One region of the Pseudomonas sp. ADAK7 genome, then DNA from elsewhere that is predicted to be linked to it. Evidence: predicted binding sites of a transcription regulator. Region 1 holds the regulator's gene; each other region holds the start of a gene.
The links. The regulator FliA, encoded in region 1, starts transcription of late flagellar genes. The targets are predictions, from matches to a motif close to CTAAAGTTTNNNNNNNNNNNGCCGNTAA.

Region 2: HKK53_RS19890 (methyl-accepting chemotaxis protein) is a predicted target of FliA. The motif match lies at 1,510-1,537, and genes of this name have one in related genera.
Region 3: flgM (flagellar biosynthesis anti-sigma factor FlgM) is a predicted target of FliA. The motif match lies at 2,022-2,049, and genes of this name have one in related genera.
Region 4: HKK53_RS21690 (methyl-accepting chemotaxis protein) is a predicted target of FliA. The motif match lies at 2,223-2,250, and genes of this name have one in related genera.

The regions. Positions count from the first base shown of each region.
Region 1 covers NZ_CP052861.1:2,592,062-2,596,184, reverse strand. The annotation lists gene flhF (flagellar biosynthesis protein FlhF) at 1-894, shown strand, start outside; gene fleN (flagellar synthesis regulator FleN) at 1,011-1,841, shown strand; gene fliA (RNA polymerase sigma factor FliA) at 1,838-2,578, shown strand; gene HKK53_RS12135 (chemotaxis response regulator CheY) at 2,747-3,118, shown strand; gene HKK53_RS12130 (protein phosphatase CheZ) at 3,141-3,929, shown strand; gene HKK53_RS12125 (chemotaxis protein CheA) at 3,984-4,123, shown strand, end outside.
Region 2 covers NZ_CP052861.1:4,343,428-4,347,550, reverse strand. The annotation lists rRNA gene HKK53_RS19905 (23S ribosomal RNA) at 1-849, shown strand, start outside; rRNA gene rrf (5S ribosomal RNA) at 1,008-1,123, shown strand; rRNA gene rrf (5S ribosomal RNA) at 1,232-1,347, shown strand; gene HKK53_RS19890 (methyl-accepting chemotaxis protein) at 1,654-3,534, shown strand; gene HKK53_RS19885 (SRPBCC family protein) at 3,592-4,059, opposite strand; gene HKK53_RS19880 (non-ribosomal peptide synthetase) at 4,082-4,123, opposite strand, start outside.
Region 3 covers NZ_CP052861.1:6,236,485-6,240,607, reverse strand. The annotation lists gene cheR (protein-glutamate O-methyltransferase CheR) at 1-110, opposite strand, end outside; gene HKK53_RS28680 (chemotaxis protein CheV) at 157-1,089, opposite strand; gene flgA (flagellar basal body P-ring formation chaperone FlgA) at 1,175-1,936, shown strand; gene flgM (flagellar biosynthesis anti-sigma factor FlgM) at 2,086-2,412, shown strand; gene HKK53_RS28665 (flagella synthesis protein FlgN) at 2,462-2,929, shown strand; gene HKK53_RS28660 (flagellar brake protein) at 3,020-3,766, shown strand; gene HKK53_RS28655 (MFS transporter) at 3,833-4,123, opposite strand, start outside.
Region 4 covers NZ_CP052861.1:4,735,204-4,739,326, reverse strand. The annotation lists gene HKK53_RS21690 (methyl-accepting chemotaxis protein) at 137-2,113, opposite strand; gene HKK53_RS21685 (LysR substrate-binding domain-containing protein) at 2,289-3,209, opposite strand; gene HKK53_RS21680 (NorM family multidrug efflux MATE transporter) at 3,368-4,123, shown strand, end outside.

The DNA of each region.
Region 1 (4,123 bases):
CTGATGGAAGTGCAACTCGGCTCCCTGGCCTGGAACCAGCTGCAAGGCAGCCGTCCGGCCCAGGCCAACCTGTGGCGTCGCCTGCAACGCATCGGCTTGTCCGGCCCGTTGTCCCGCGACCTGCTGGCGCTGATTACCGATATTGAAGAACCTCGTCAGGCCTGGCGCATGTTGCTGGCGCACCTGGCGCGGATGATCGCCACACCGGAAGTCGAGCCACTGGAAGAGGGCGGCGTGATTGCCATGGTCGGCCCTGCCGGCATGGGCAAGACCACCACCCTGGCCAAGCTTGCGGCCCGTTATGTGCTCAAGTACGGCGCGCAGAGCATCGCGCTGGTGAGCATGGACAGCTACCGCATCGGCGCCCAGGAACAACTCAAGACGCTGGGCCGCATTCTCAATGTGTCGGTGACCCACGTCGATCCGGGCCAGTCCCTGGTGCAAGCGCTGGATCCGTTGCTGCGCAAGCGTGTGATCCTGATCGATACCGCAGGCCTGCAAGCCAGCGACCCGGCACTGCGCATGCAGCTCGAAAGCCTGGCCGGTCGCGGGATCAAATCGAAAAATTATCTGGTCCTGGCAACCACCAGCCAGAAACAGGTTCTAACCGCTGCTTATCACAGTTACAAGCGGTGTGGGCTGGCCGGCTGCATCCTGACTAAACTGGATGAAACGGCGAGTCTGGGCGAGGTGTTGAGCCTGGCCATCAGTCATGAATTGCCGGTGGCTTACCTCACCGATGGCCCGCGCATTCCAGATGATCTGCATCTGCCGCGGCGTCACCAGTTGGTCAGTCGCGCGGTGAGCGTGCAAATGCAGGAAGAACCCAGCGAGGAAGCCATGGCTGACATGTTCGCTGATATTTACCACAGCCCGACCAAGCAGGTTGGCTGAGGTACTAATGAACAGTTTTTGTACCTACATCGATGGTCTGCCATGCATTGTTCAGTTGATGAACGCGCAGCCAGTAATGTGGCCTCCGTCTATGCAAGACAAGGTAAAGAAATAACATGGGCAGCATGCATCCCGTACAGGTGATCGCGGTGACCGGCGGCAAAGGTGGCGTCGGGAAGACTAACGTGTCAGTGAACTTGTCCCTGGCTCTAGCAGAGCTTGGCCGACGCGTCATGCTGCTGGACGCCGATCTGGGTCTGGCGAACGTCGACGTTCTGCTGGGACTGACGCCCAAACGTACCCTGGCCGATGTGATCGAAGGCCGCTGCGAGCTGCGCGACGTTCTGTTGCAAGGCCCGGGCGGCATTCGCATCGTCCCGGCCGCGTCCGGCACCCAGAGCATGGTTCATCTGAGCCCGGCCCAGCATGCCGGCCTGATCCAGGCCTTCAGCGATATCGGCGACAACCTCGACGTATTGGTGATCGACACGGCTGCGGGTATTGGTGACTCCGTAGTCAGTTTTGTCCGCGCCGCGCAAGAAGTGTTGCTGGTGGTCTGCGACGAGCCGACCTCCATCACCGACGCCTACGCTCTGATCAAATTGCTCAACCGCGACTACGGCATGAACCGCTTCCGCGTCCTGGCCAACATGGCCCAGAGCCCGCAAGAAGGTCGCAACCTGTTCGCCAAGTTGACCAAGGTCACGGACCGCTTCCTTGACGTCGCCTTACAATACGTCGGCGCGGTGCCTTACGACGAAAGCGTGCGCAAGGCCGTGCAGAAGCAGCGTGCCGTCTACGAAGCCTTCCCGCGCTCCAAGTGCGCCCTGGCGTTCAAGGCGATTGCACAGAAAGTCGACACCTGGCCGCTGCCGGCCAACCCGCGCGGGCACCTGGAATTTTTCGTCGAGCGTCTCGTGCAACAGACCGCAGGACCCGTCCTATGACAGCCAGTGGCTACAACCTCTACAAGAAGTCGGCACGTGATGCGCAATACGAGCTGATCGAGCGTTACGCGCCACTGGTCAAACGCATTGCTTACCACTTGCTGGCGCGTCTGCCGGCCAGTGTCCAGGTGGAAGACCTGATCCAGGCCGGGATGATTGGCCTGCTTGAAGTGTCGACCAAATACGACGCCAGCAAAGGCGCGAGTTTCGAAACGTACGCGGGCATTCGAATCCGTGGCGCGATGCTCGATGAAGTACGCAAGGGGGACTGGGCACCACGTTCGGTCCACCGCAATACCCGCATGGTCAGCGACGCAATTCGCTCGATTGAAGCTAAAACCGGCCGTGATGCTAAAGATCACGAAGTTGCGGCCGAACTCCAATTGAGTCTCGACGATTATTACGGGATTTTGAACGATACCTTGGGCAGCCGCCTGTTCAGTTTCGACGACCTGTTGCAGGACGGCGAACACGAAGGGCTGCACGAGGATGGCGCCAGTGCTCATCTGGAGCCGTCGCGCGATCTGGAAGACGAACGTTTCCAGGCCGCCTTGGCGGACGCGATTGCCAATTTGCCGGAGCGTGAGCGACTGGTGTTGGCGCTGTACTACGACGAAGAGCTGAACCTCAAGGAAATCGGTGAGGTCCTGGGTGTCAGCGAATCCCGTGTCAGCCAGTTACACAGCCAGTGCGCGGCCCGTTTGCGGGGGCGTTTGGGGGAGTGGCGAGCGCGCTGAAGGCAGTGTGGGGACACTGCGAACGAGGCTGGTGTGGTGTTGAACTGCAGCGGTCTCGATCTGTTGTGCTCCAGACAGTCATTTGAGTGCTTTGCCGGATTGATTGAAATGGCGCGTCCAGGTGCTGGGCGCGTTTAAGACTGCTTGGAGGTCGAATTGGACAAGAACATGAAAATCCTCATCGTTGATGACTTCTCAACGATGCGGCGGATCATTAAAAACCTGTTGCGTGACCTTGGGTTCACCAACACGGTCGAGGCTGACGATGGCACCACTGCCATTCCGGTGCTCAACAGCGGCAGCATCGACTTTCTGGTAACAGACTGGAACATGCCAGGCATGACCGGCATCGACCTGCTGCGCCACGTGCGCGCCGATGAAAAACTCAAGCACTTGCCAGTGCTGATGGTGACCGCTGAAGCCAAGCGCGAACAGATCATCGAAGCGGCCCAGGCCGGTGTTAACGGCTATGTGGTCAAACCCTTCACGGCCCAGGCGTTGAAAGAAAAAATCGAGAAGATTTTCGAACGCATCGGTTGAGCAACTGCGCCACGGGGGAGCTATGGAGCATAACGAATCTTCACAGGGCGATTTTGAGTCGACCCTGAAAAAACACGCGGTCGAACTGGTCGAAAGCCTTGAAAAAGGCAGGTTCGGCGACGCTGTGCAACTGATCCATGAGCTCAATCAGACCCGTGACCGCGGCCTGTATCAGGAAGTGGGCAAGCTCACTCGCGAGCTGCATAGCGCGATCGTCAATTTCCAGATTGACCCGAACATGCCGCAAGCCGAGGAAGTTTCGCAGATCACGGATGCGACCGAGCGTCTGGGGTATGTGGTCAAGCTGACCGAGGCCGCCGCCAACCGCACCATGGACCTGGTGGAAAACGCCACGCCGCTGGTCAATGGCCTGAGCCAGGAAGCCCAGGCCTTGAGCACCGACTGGGGACGGTTCATGCGTCGCGAAGTCGGGGCTGAAGAGTTTCGCGAGCTGGCGCGGCGGGTCGACGGTTTTCTGACACGCAGCAGCGAAGACAATCGCGTGGTGTCGAGCAACCTCAACGACATTCTGCTGGCTCAGGATTACCAGGACCTCACCGGTCAAGTGATCAAGCGCGTGACCCAATTGGTCACCGAAGTTGAAAGCAACCTGCTCAAGCTCGTGCTCATGGCCAGCCAGGTAGACCGCTTTGCGGGTATCGAACATGACCGTGAAGCGATGCTGGCTGAAAAAGATCCGCAAAAACATCTCTCTCAGGGTGAAGGTCCGCAGATTCATGCCGATAAAAGAGAAGACGTTGTGTCCGGTCAGGACGATGTGGACGATTTGTTATCCAGCCTGGGATTTTAGAGTTTTAAAATTTTAGGTTTTTTGGGTTTTTAGACCTGTAGGAGCACCCCCTTAATGAGCTTCGGCGCCGATGAAGAGATCCTTCAGGATTTCCTGGTTGAGGCCGGCGAGATTCTAGAGCAACTGTCCGAGCAACTGGTCGAGCTGGAAAGCCGACCGGATGATGCGGACTTGCTCAATGCAATTTTTCGCGG
Region 2 (4,123 bases), 1.8 Mb from region 1:
GGAAAGACCCCGTGAACCTTTACTATAGCTTTGCACTGGACTTTGAATTTGCTTGTGTAGGATAGGTGGGAGGCTTTGAAGCGTGGACGCCAGTTCGCGTGGAGCCAACCTTGAAATACCACCCTGGCAACTTTGAGGTTCTAACTCAGGTCCGTTATCCGGATCGAGGACAGTGTATGGTGGGTAGTTTGACTGGGGCGGTCTCCTCCTAAAGAGTAACGGAGGAGTACGAAGGTGCGCTCAGACCGGTCGGAAATCGGTCGTAGAGTATAAAGGCAAAAGCGCGCTTGACTGCGAGACAGACACGTCGAGCAGGTACGAAAGTAGGTCTTAGTGATCCGGTGGTTCTGTATGGAAGGGCCATCGCTCAACGGATAAAAGGTACTCCGGGGATAACAGGCTGATACCGCCCAAGAGTTCATATCGACGGCGGTGTTTGGCACCTCGATGTCGGCTCATCACATCCTGGGGCTGAAGCCGGTCCCAAGGGTATGGCTGTTCGCCATTTAAAGTGGTACGCGAGCTGGGTTTAGAACGTCGTGAGACAGTTCGGTCCCTATCTGCCGTGGACGTTTGAGATTTGAGAGGGGCTGCTCCTAGTACGAGAGGACCGGAGTGGACGAACCTCTGGTGTTCCGGTTGTCACGCCAGTGGCATTGCCGGGTAGCTATGTTCGGAATAGATAACCGCTGAAAGCATCTAAGCGGGAAACTAGCCTCAAGATGAGATCTCACTGGGACCTTGAGTCCCCTGAAGGGCCGTCGAAGACTACGACGTTGATAGGTTGGGTGTGTAAGCGCTGTGAGGCGTTGAGCTAACCAATACTAATTGCCCGTGAGGCTTGACCATATAACACCCAAGCAATTTGTGAACTCGAGAGAGACCAGATTGCGGTGTGTGAAGACGCAATGAACCGAAAGTTCGCAGCAAAAAAACACACAAATCTATCGCATACCCATTCGCTGGAGCGTGAACCTGAAAAGGCAAACGAGCTGGCTACCGAATTTCTTGACGACCATAGAGCATTGGAACCACCTGATCCCATCCCGAACTCAGCAGTGAAACGATGCATCGCCGATGGTAGTGTGGGGTTTCCCCATGTGAGAGTAGGTCATCGTCAAGATTAAATTCCGAAACCCCTATCTGCGTATGCAGGTAGGGGTTTTGTTTTAGTAGAAGTCACCGTTTTTTGCTGGCACGTTACTGCGGTAACGGGCTGGTCACAGAATTTCTTGACGACCATAGAGCATTGGAACCACCTGATCCCATCCCGAACTCAGCAGTGAAACGATGCATCGCCGATGGTAGTGTGGGGTTTCCCCATGTGAGAGTAGGTCATCGTCAAGATTGAATTCCGAAACCCCTGTCTGCTAGCGCAGACAGGGGTTTTGTCGTTTTGGAGCAGATAAAGCGCCGAGCGACAGCAAAGGAATTAAAAGCTAAGCCAGACGCTCTAGTACGCCGTTCGGCGGGAATCTGGCGTGAATGTCATCCATTTCATACAAACCCCTAAGATTTATCCTTCTCGTGCCGAAAAACTGGTGAGACATGCGTGCACCAAAGTAGAGCGGCCTCAGAAAGCCGTCTGCGCTGTTACATGGAATGTTGCAATCCGGAACGCATCCCCACTTTTTGCATAAGAAGTCCCATGAAATGAATCTCAAGTTCAGCCATAAAATCCTGCTGGCCGCTTCAGGCGTCGTGGTGCTGGCTTTCGCGTTGTTCACTTTGTACAACGACTATTTGCAGCGAAACACCATTCGGCAAAACCTCGAATCTTCTGTCCAGCAAGCCGGCGACTTGACCGCCAGCAGCGTGCAGAACTGGATGAGCGGCCGCGTGCTGGTGCTGGAAAACCTGGCGCAGAACGTTGCTCACCAAGGCGCGAATGCCGATCTGCCAGGATTGGTCGATCAACCGGCCTTTACCTCGAACTTCCAGTTCACGTACGTCGGCCAGGCCAACGGTGTCTTCACCCAGCGCCCTGACGCGAAGATGCCGGACGGCTACGACCCACGTCAGCGTCCTTGGTACAAGCAAGCCGTTGCTGCCGACAAAACCATGCTGACCCCGCCTTACATGGCCGCAGTCGGTGGCCTGGTCGTGACAATCGCCATGCCGGTGAAAAAGAACGGCGAACTGCTCGGCGTTGTCGGCGGTGACCTGAGTCTGGAAACCCTGGTGAAGATCATCAATTCGGTGGACTTCGGTGGTATCGGCCACGCGTTCCTGGTCAGCGCCGACGGTCAGGTGATCGTCAGCCCGGACAAAGATCAGGTGATGAAGAACCTGAAGGACATCTACCCAGGTTCCAGCGTACGCATCGAGAAGGGTAATCAGGAAGTCACCCTGAACAAGCAGGACCGCATCCTCTCGTTCACCCCAGTGAGTGGCTTGCCAAATGCCGAGTGGTACATCGGGCTGTCGATCGATAAGGACAAGGCCTACGCCCCGCTGAGCCAATTCCGCACCTCGGCACTGATCGCGATGTTTATCGCCGTGAGCGCCATTGCAGTGCTGCTGAGCCTTCTGATCAACGTGCTGATGCGCCCGCTGACAACCATGGGTCGTGCGATGAAAGACATCGCCCAGGGCGAAGGTGACCTGACCCGTCGTCTGGCCGTGGAAAGCAAAGACGAGTTCGGAGAACTGGGCGGTGCATTCAACCAGTTCGTAGAGCGGATTCACGCGTCGATTTCCGAAGTGTCCTCGGCGACCCGTCAGGTGCACGATCTGTCGCAACGCGTGATGGCCTCATCCAACGCCTCGATCATCGGTTCCGACGAACAAAGCGCTCGCACCAACAGTGTGGCTGCCGCGATCAACGAGCTTGGCGCCGCAACCCAGGAAATTGCCCGCAACGCCGCCGATGCTTCGCAGCACGCCAGCGGCGCCAGCGAGCAGGCCGACGACGGTCGTCAGGTGGTGGAAAAAACCATCCTGGCCATGACCGAGCTGTCGCAGAAAATCAGCCTGTCCTGCACCCAGATCGAAACCCTGAATGCCAGCACCGACAACATCGGGCACATTCTGGATGTGATCAAAGGTATCTCTCAGCAGACCAACCTGCTGGCCCTGAACGCGGCTATCGAAGCGGCCCGTGCCGGTGAAGCCGGTCGTGGTTTTGCGGTGGTGGCGGACGAGGTGCGTAACCTCGCCCATCGGACCCAGGAATCGGCCGAGGAGATCCACAAGATGATCACCTCGCTGCAGATCGGTTCTCGCGAAGCGGTGACCACCATGAACGCCAGCCAGGTCTCCAGTGAAGAGAGCGTTGAAGTGGCGAACCAGGCCGGTCTGCGCCTGGTCAGCGTGACCCAGCGCATCGGCGAAATCGACGGCATGAACCAATCGGTGGCCGCGGCGACCGAAGAGCAGACTGCAGTCGTGGAAACCCTCAACGTCGACGTCAACCAGATCAACCTGTTGAACCAGCAAAGCGTGGCCAACCTCAATGAAACATTGAAGGATTGCGATGCTCTGTCGTTGCAGGCCAACCGTTTGAAGCAATTGGTCGACAGCTTCAAAATCTGATCTATCGATGTAAAAAAGCCCGCTGTGGATCACCTCCACAGCGGGCTTTTTCATGCCTTATGCAAACAGCTTCAACACATTGTTCATCGCGTCATCGGCAAAGCCCTGCACGAAATCCTTGAACCCCGGTAACGCCTCAGCGTCGCCCTGGGCCGGTTCAGCGATGATGGTCCAGGTCGCCCGCGATTTGCCTTCGCCCAGCGATTCCACATTCATCGCCGCCCACAAGTTCGCCACGCCCAAGGTGTTGTAGATGGTCGTCCAGGTCATGCTCAGCGCCTGGTCGTCCCGGGAGTTGAGTTGCTCGACCACCAGGTTGCCGTCCTTGAAGACTTTCTTGCGCAGGGACGACACGCCTTCACCGGTCATCTCGATGTGCGACAGCGCCGGGATAAAGGCGTCGAAGCCGGCAAAGTTGCCGACCACCGCCCAGACTTTCAACGCGTCCGCAGGCACGTCCACCGAGGACGCCACGTGGCAGCCGTGTGGGTTTTTGATCAGGGTATCGGGTTGCAGGGTTTTCATGGTTTTGCTCCAGTGGGGTGGTTCAGATGAAGTTGATTTCTTTGAGGTAATCGCAGCCGCGACG
Region 3 (4,123 bases), 3.5 Mb from region 1:
TTGTTGAGACGGCTCGAAACCAGGTACTGCTTGTTTTCACCGAGCAAAATGCCACAGGCTTTCTCCAGGAAGACCCGGAACTGTTCGAAATCCAAATTACCTGTAGACAAAGATACCGCCTCTTAAATCGTGTTGACCGCCAGGGGCAAAAGGCCCCTAGCTGATATCTGCTGCTTTGATCCGGTCGACTACCCGGGATGCCAGGTCATCAGGACGGAATTTGGCAAGGAAGTCATCGGCACCGACTTTCTTGACCATCGCCTGATTGAATACACCCGACAACGAAGTATGCAGGATGATATGAAGCTTTTGCATGCGCGGGTCGCTGCGGATCTCGGCCGTCAGGGTGTACCCGTCCATCTCCGGCATCTCGATGTCGGAAATCATCATCAGGAACTCTTCTTCCGGCTTCTTGCCTTCGTCGACCAGCTTGCGCAGGTAATCCAGCGCCTGCCGACCGTCGTTCAACGCCACCACTTCGACGCCGACCGTTTGCAGGCAACGCGAGACCTGCTTGCGCGCCACCGACGAGTCATCGACCGTCAACACCCGCAAGGACAACGCCTTGTGCTGGGTTTCGACATCGACCACACCGACCGAAATCGCTTCCGGCGTCGGCGCCACTTCCGCGAGGATCTTCTCGACGTCGATGATTTCGACTAACTGATTGTCGACCCGAGTCACAGCCGTGAGGTAATGATCGCGTCCAGTGCCCTTCGGTGGCGGATGAATCTCCTCCCAGTTCATGTTGACGATGCGCTCTACCGACCGAACCAGGAAACCCTGGGTCTTGGTGTTGTACTCCGTGATGATCACGAAGGGATTGCTTTGATCGAGCAACCGACCGGAACCGGTGGCCATTGCCAGGTCCAGAATCGGAATGGTCGCCCCACGAATATTTGCCACACCGCACACGACGGGACTGGACTTGGGCATCAAGGTCAGCTTGGGGCATTGCAGCACCTCACGAACCTTGAATACGTTGATGCCGTAAAGCTGCTGACCGTCGAGACGAAACAACAACAGCTCCAGGCGATTCTGCCCTACCAGTTGCGTGCGCTGGTTTACCGAATCCATTACACCAGCCATGCCCAGACTCCTACACCAACAACGCTAAGTTGTGTTGCGACGCACATTCATCACTAAACGGCACGGCGCTTGCTTTTTAACCCGTATGAACGAACAAACGACATTTTTCCGACGCCTGACATCAACCTACCGCAAATGGCTGTGCGTGGTGTCGGCTGTTTGCTTACTACCCGTTGGCAGCCCTGCCGTTGCTGACGCGGTTACCTTGCCTGATATGCTTATCGGCGTGACTCAGGGCTTTCTTGAATTCACCGTAGAAGACTATCTCGCTACCAGTCAAACGGAAGGCCGCTACGAAATCGAGGTCAAGCAGCTCGATCCACGCCTGCGCATGCCCATGTGCGACAAGGAATTGACAGCCACACTGGAGAGCCCGGCGACCCCGATTGGCCGGGTCACGGTCAAGGTTCGCTGTGAGGGCAACTCCCCGTGGACAGTGTTCGTACCCGCTCAAGTGCGCCTGTTTCGAGACGTTGTCACCACCACCCGGCCCCTCAAGCGTGCCGGAATTATCGAACCCGGTGACGTCGCTCTGCGCGAGCGGGATATCAGCCTGATCAACCAGGGCTATTTCACCTCGGTCGACCAGGCCATCGGGCAGAAACTTACCCGACCAACGGTCGGTGATCAGGTGATTACCCTGGTCCATCTGGAACAGGCGGAAGTGGTGCGCAAAGGCGACCAGGTGGTGATTACCGCCCGCAGTGGTACGCTCAGTGTGCGGATGCCCGGCGAAGCACTCTCCAATGGCGGCCTGGCGGAACAGATACGCGTGAAAAACCTCAATTCCATGCGGGTCATCAAGGCGCAAGTCACCGCGCCGGGCCAAGTGGAAGTGTCCATGTAGAGGTCAGGCTATGGCGCTCTGGCAGGCTGTTACCTAAACTGTGCCCATGCAGCGCTGGCGCATGCAGCTCATTGCATAAATGAGCCTAAAGTTTTCGCAGGTAATGCCGAAAACATGGCAAGCGTCCAAATACCCAGAGGTTTTTTATCATGGTCATCGATTTCAGCCGTTTAAACAGCTCCTCGTCACTTACGGGCAGTACACGTACCAGCGTTGCCAAGGAAACCGCCGACGCCGGCAAATCCGCACCGCTGAATACCCCGGCCGAACAGGCCAGTACCGTCAAAAGCGGGGAGTCGGTACATCTCAGCAATGAGGCTCAACAGTTGCAGAAGGTCACTGACAAGCTGCGCGATCAGCCTGCCGTCGACAACGCCCGTGTGGCCGAGTTGAAAGCAGCGATTGCCGATGGCAGCTATAAAGTCGACAGCAGCCGTGTAGCCAGCAAACTGCTCAACTTCGAAGCCCAGCGCTAGGCCCACCGCCTGCGCCAGGCTTTTGGACGCTTAAAACCCAAGGCCAGCCATGCACGACACTAATCTACTGCAACTGATCACCGACGACTTTGCTCCAGCGCAACGCTTGCTGGAGTTACTGCAAACCGAGTCCCTCGCCTTGCACGGTCGCGACATGCCTCTGCTCGAAGAGATTCTGGCGCAGAAACAGGCATTGATCATTTTGCTCGAACAGCATGGCCGCAAGCGCAGCGAAATCCTCGCCAGCCTCAACCTGCCCATCGATCGCAGTGGCCTGGAGCAACTCGCCAGCCATTCAAGCATCGGCGATCAGTTGCTGGCGCAGGGCGATGTGCTGACCGATCTCCTGGCTCAATGCCAGGTGGCCAACGTAAAGAATGGCCAGTCGATCCTGATGCAACAGGCCGCCACGGCCAATCAGCTGAAAATCCTCACCGGTGGCGAACCTCCAGCGCTTTATGACGCCCGCGGCTCAACCGCCAAGATGGCAAAGCCACGCCCGCTCAGTCAGGCGTGAGCCCGTCAATTGAGCACACCCTATCAAGACGCGAAACATGCTGGCAGAATGCCTGCCAGTAGTCATATTTTGTCTGGAGATTGATGAACCGTGTTCAATGCCTCAAGCGCGGAAGACGCTCCGCAACCACCCAAGGTGCTCACCACACCCCTGGAAATCTCCGGCAACCTGCGCCAGCTGCAAGACAGCCATGATCCGCTGATCATCACGTTCCATGAGCGCAGTCAGCGCTTCCAGAGCTATCTGGTGGACATCGACCGTGACAGCAACATGATGGCGCTGGACGAAATGATCCCCCGCGATGGTGAACGCTTCCTGCTGGCCGGTGAACCCTTCCGGGTCGAGGGCTTCCACGATGGCGTGCGCATTGCCTGGGACAGCAATGGTCCGCTGACCATTGACGAGTCCGGTGGTGGTCGTTGCTACCGTGGCGCGTTGCCGTCCGAAGTGGTTTACCACCAGCGTCGCAATGCCTTTCGCGCGGCATTGAAGCTGGCGCAACTGGTCAATGTCGAACTGGGCGGCGAAAAGCTCAAGTCGCCGATCAACGGCAAGTTGCTGGACATCTCCGCCACCGGCTGCAAACTGCGCTTCGAGGGCGACATCACCTCCAGCCTGCAATTGGGCCAGGTCTACGACCGTTTCGTCGCCGCCCTGCCCTTCGGCAGCATGACCGCCCCGGTTGAATTGCGTTATCTGCACTTCGAAGAACGAATCTCCATCACCTTCGCCGGCGTCCGCTTTCACAACATGAGCGGCCTGGTGCAACGGCAGGTCGAGCGCTTCGTCTATCAGCTGCAACGCGAAGCCCGGCGCTTCGACAAAGACGACATGTGATCACGCCTCGTCAATAAAAAACGGGCAGTCCCTTGCGGTGACTGCCCGTTTTTTTATGCCTCGATTTTAAGGCCTGGCCTCGGTGAAGCTTTGTTCGCGACCGGTGTCCGGATCTTCTGGATCTTCTGGATCAGTCGGGTCTTCGGGAGTTGGATCTGGTTCCGGTTCCGGTTCCGGCTCTGGTTCCGGCTCGATCGGATTCTGCATCTGATCCTGTACCACCTGCTCATCCACCCGTGGGTCGAGGGCCGCCACCAGTGGGGAACTCGACATACTGTCGGGCATGGCCACGTGATGCAGCGGTGCATCGTCGACCACATGCAGATTGGTCACCGCTTTTGGGCGGATCCGCCACAC
Region 4 (4,123 bases), 2.1 Mb from region 1:
GCAAGCTTAAAAACACCAACAACCAAGGCAATCGCCTAAAAGACGTTGATTCGGGGTTTGGGGATGAAACGAAAGTTGGGGTGATGCCATCGTGGGCAAGCCTTGCTCCTACAGACTCAAGGCTTGCCTTTTGATGTCAGCGGAACCGGTCAACCTCTTGGCGCAAGCCTGCCGCCAGCGATTCCAGCTCTTTGGCGGTGATCGCCAGATTCGACACAACTTCGCGCTGCTCGCTGTTGGCCAGGGCAATGCTTTGCAGGTTGCTGCTGAGCAAGGTCGCGGTGCTGCTCTGTTCCTGGGTCGCAGTGGTGATCGCCGCGAACTGCTGACCTGCCGAACGACTCTGCTCATCAATCCGCGCCAGGGCCGACGCGACGTTGGCATTACGCGACAGGCCTTCCTGCATCAGTACATTGCCCTGCTCCATGGTGCTGATGGCGTTGCCGGTTTCCTGCTGGATGCTCTGGATCATCCCGGAGATTTCATCCGTGGCTTCACGGGTACGCGACGCCAGGTTGCGCACCTCATCCGCGACTACGGCAAAACCACGCCCCTGCTCGCCGGCCCGAGCCGCTTCGATGGCCGCGTTGAGCGCCAGCAGGTTGGTCTGGTCGGCAATCGCGGTAATTACCCCGACGATCCCGCCGATTTCCTGGGAGCGCTGGCCGAGGGTGTTGATCACCGTCGCGGTGCTGTTCAGTGCGCCAGCGATTTGCTCCAGTGAAGAAGAAGCTTCCTGCATCGACGTACGACCAATCTGGGTTTGCTGTGCGTTTTCCTGAGCCATGCGCTGGGTGTTGCCCATGTTGTCGGCGATGTTCAGGGAAGTGGCGCTGAATTCTTCCACGGCGCCGGCCATGCTGGTGATTTCGCCGGACTGCTGCTCCATCCCTTCATAGGCACCGCCTGACAAACCGGACAAGGCCTGGGCGCGGCTGTTGACCTCTTCCGAGGCCTTGCGGATGTGTTCGACCATGGTCGACAGGGCCTGGCTCATCTGGTTGAACGCACGCGCCAACTGGCCGATTTCATCGTGACTCGACACGTTCAGACGCACGCTCAAATCACCGGCGCCCAAAGCTTCGGCCTGACGCACCAGATCGCCCAGCGGAGCCAGTTTGCTGCGCAACAGCCAGACCGCCGAACCCACTGCAATCAACATGGCCAACAAACTGCCGATGGCCAGTTGAATGCCCACGCTCCACGTCACGGCGCTGATTTCGTCTTGCGGCATGCTCGCCACGACCGACCATGGGCCGCCCTCGAACGGCACCGCGACGCTGTAGAACTCCTCGGATTTGTCGCTCCAGAACTCACCTTTGCCCGGCGTCTTCGCCAGTGCCGCGATGGCCGGGACTGCTTTGTCTAGTGCTTCCACGCCAGCAATCGGCACCAGCCATTTGTTTTGTTCGTCGAGCAGCGCCAGGGAGCCGGTCTGGCCGATGCGGAAGCGCTTGAGGTTTTCAAACTGCGCGTTCTGCGCGTCGGTGTAATCGAATCCTACGAACAACACGGCAATCACCTTACCGCCGCTGTCACGTACGGGGGTGTACTGGGTCATGTAGGAACGTTCGAACAACAAGGCGCGACCGACATAGCTCTGCCCCGCGATCAAGCGCGCGTAGGCCGGGTGGGCGTGATCGAGCAAGGTGCCGATGGCCCGAGTGCCGTCCTGCTTGCTCAGGGAGGTGCTGACCCGAACGAAGTCTTCGCCGCTGCGCACGAACAAGGTCGCGACGCCGGCAGTCATTTGCTTGAACTCGTCGACTTCCTTGAAGTTGTTGTTCAACACTTCGCCGCCCAGGTGCAAGCCCGGGGTTTGCACGCCCGCCACGGTCACCGGCTCATCCGGGTGCACGCTGAGGCCGGCGCTGAAGCGCTTCTCGAACAGACCGCTGAGACGCTGGGTGCTTTCGCGTAGCGTGCCGTGGAATGTGCTCAATTGGTCAGCGAGCAAGCGGGCCTCACTGGCCAGGTGCTCTTCGCGGGTGGCAAGGTTGGCGGTGTCCAGCGAGCGCAGGGCGAACACGGTGCTGCCGCTGATGACAATCGCCAGGATCACGGCAAGCGCGAGACCAAGCTGTGAGGCGATCCGGGCACGGGGTTGAGACATGACAGCTCCTGGCCAAGCGACCGGGATCCTCCTTGATCCGGCTCTACGCTCAGCAAAATTTCGAATAATGGGAATAACGCGAAACCGGCACGAAGGTTCCACTAGCAGATTTTCGGCGGCAAACCTGAATACTTGAGTGATTAACCCGGTTATAGCGCATGGCCACTATATCGTTTCAGCTCAACCGTTCAACATCCGGCAGTTCCATGGCCCGCACTTCTCCTTGCAGGAAATCGCTGAGCCGCCGCATGCGCTCACCGCCGGGGCGGGTTTTCGGCCAGACCAGGTAATATTTCTCACCGCTGGCAACGGCAGTCGGCCACGGCAAACTCAGACGACCCTGTGCCACATCCTCGGCCACCATCAGCAAATCCCCCATCGACACGCCATAACCCCGGGCGGCGGCGATCATGCCCAACTCCAGCGTGTCGAACACCTGCCCGCCCTTGAGCGACACCTGATCGGCCAGGCCCATGCGCTCCAGCCAGTTGCGCCAGTCGCGGCGGTCCGGTGCCGGGTGCAGCAGTTCGGTGGTAGCCAGCCGAGCGACGTCCCAGGGTTGGTCGTCCAGCAAATTGGGGGCGCCCACCGGGATCAGCTCTTCCGGGAACAGCAGCGTCGTCTCCCAATCCGGTGGGAAATTTCCTCGGCTGAGGATCACCGCGCAATCGAACGGTTCGTGGTTGAAGTCGACGGTGTCGATGTCCATCCAGGCGCTGGTCAGTTGCACTTCGTTGCCCGGTTGCAGATGCCGGAAACGGCTGAGCCTTGCGAGTAGCCAGCGCATGGTCAGGGTCGACGGGGCTTTCATGCGCAGGATGTCGTCTTCGGCGCGCAAGGTGTTGCAGGCACGCTCCAGGGCGGTGAAACCTTCACGAATGCCGGGCAGGATCAACCGCGCCGACTCGGTCAATTGCAGGTTGCGCCCGCTGCGGTGAAACAGCCGACAGGCGAAATGCTCTTCGAGCGTACGAATATGCCGACTGACCGCACTTTGGGTAATCGACAGTTCTTCGGCCGCGCGGGTAAACGAGCTGTGCCGCGCCGCCGCTTCGAATGCGCGCAGGGCATACAAGGGAGGCAGCCGACGTGACATGGAGAAAGCTCCTATAGCGGGATGAGGCCAACTTATCAGAAAGCTCGCTGGATGAGTTTTAATCATGCCACCCATCCTTTTTATCCCTTTGTGCAAACCCCGCAGAGCGCCGAGAATCGAGCCTTTCCTGTTTACTCTGCCAATGGAGCGTGATGACCATGCAGCATCCAGCACGTACCGAACTCTGGGCCATCCTGCGGCTGGCGGGGCCGTTGATTGCCTCGCAGTTGGCGCACATGTTGATGGTCCTCACCGACACCCTGATGATGGCGCGCCTGAGTCCCGAGGCACTGGCCGGCGGTGGCCTGGGCGCGGCGACTTACTCGTTCGTGTCGATTTTCTGCATCGGCGTGATCGCGGCGGTCGGTACGTTGGTGGCGATTCGTAAGGGCGCCAACGACATCGTCGGCGCCGCGCGGCTGACTCAGGCCGGTTTGTGGCTCGCTTGGTTGATGGCGCTGGTGGCCGGTTTGCTGCTGTGGAACCTCAAACCGGTGCTGCTGCTGTTTGGCCAGACCGAAACCAACGTGCACTCCGCCGGGCTGTTCCTGACGTTCCTGCCGTTCGCTTTGCCCGGCTACCTGAGTTTTATGGCCCTGCGCGGCTTCACCAGCGCCATCGGCCGGGCAACACCGGTGATGGTGATCAGCCTGTGCGGCACCGTGGCCAACTTCGTCCTCAACTACGCGTTTATCACCGGGATGTTCGGCTTGCCGAAAATGGGCCTGGTGGGGATCGGCCTGGTGACCGCGATTGTTGCCAACCTGATGGCCGTGGCGCTGGCGCTGCATATTCGGCGGCATCCGGCCTACGACGCTTATCCATTGCGCCAAGGCCTGTCGCGGCCGAACCGCCAGTACCTGAAAGAACTGTGGCGCCTGGGCCTGCCCATCGGCGGCACTTACGCGGTGGAA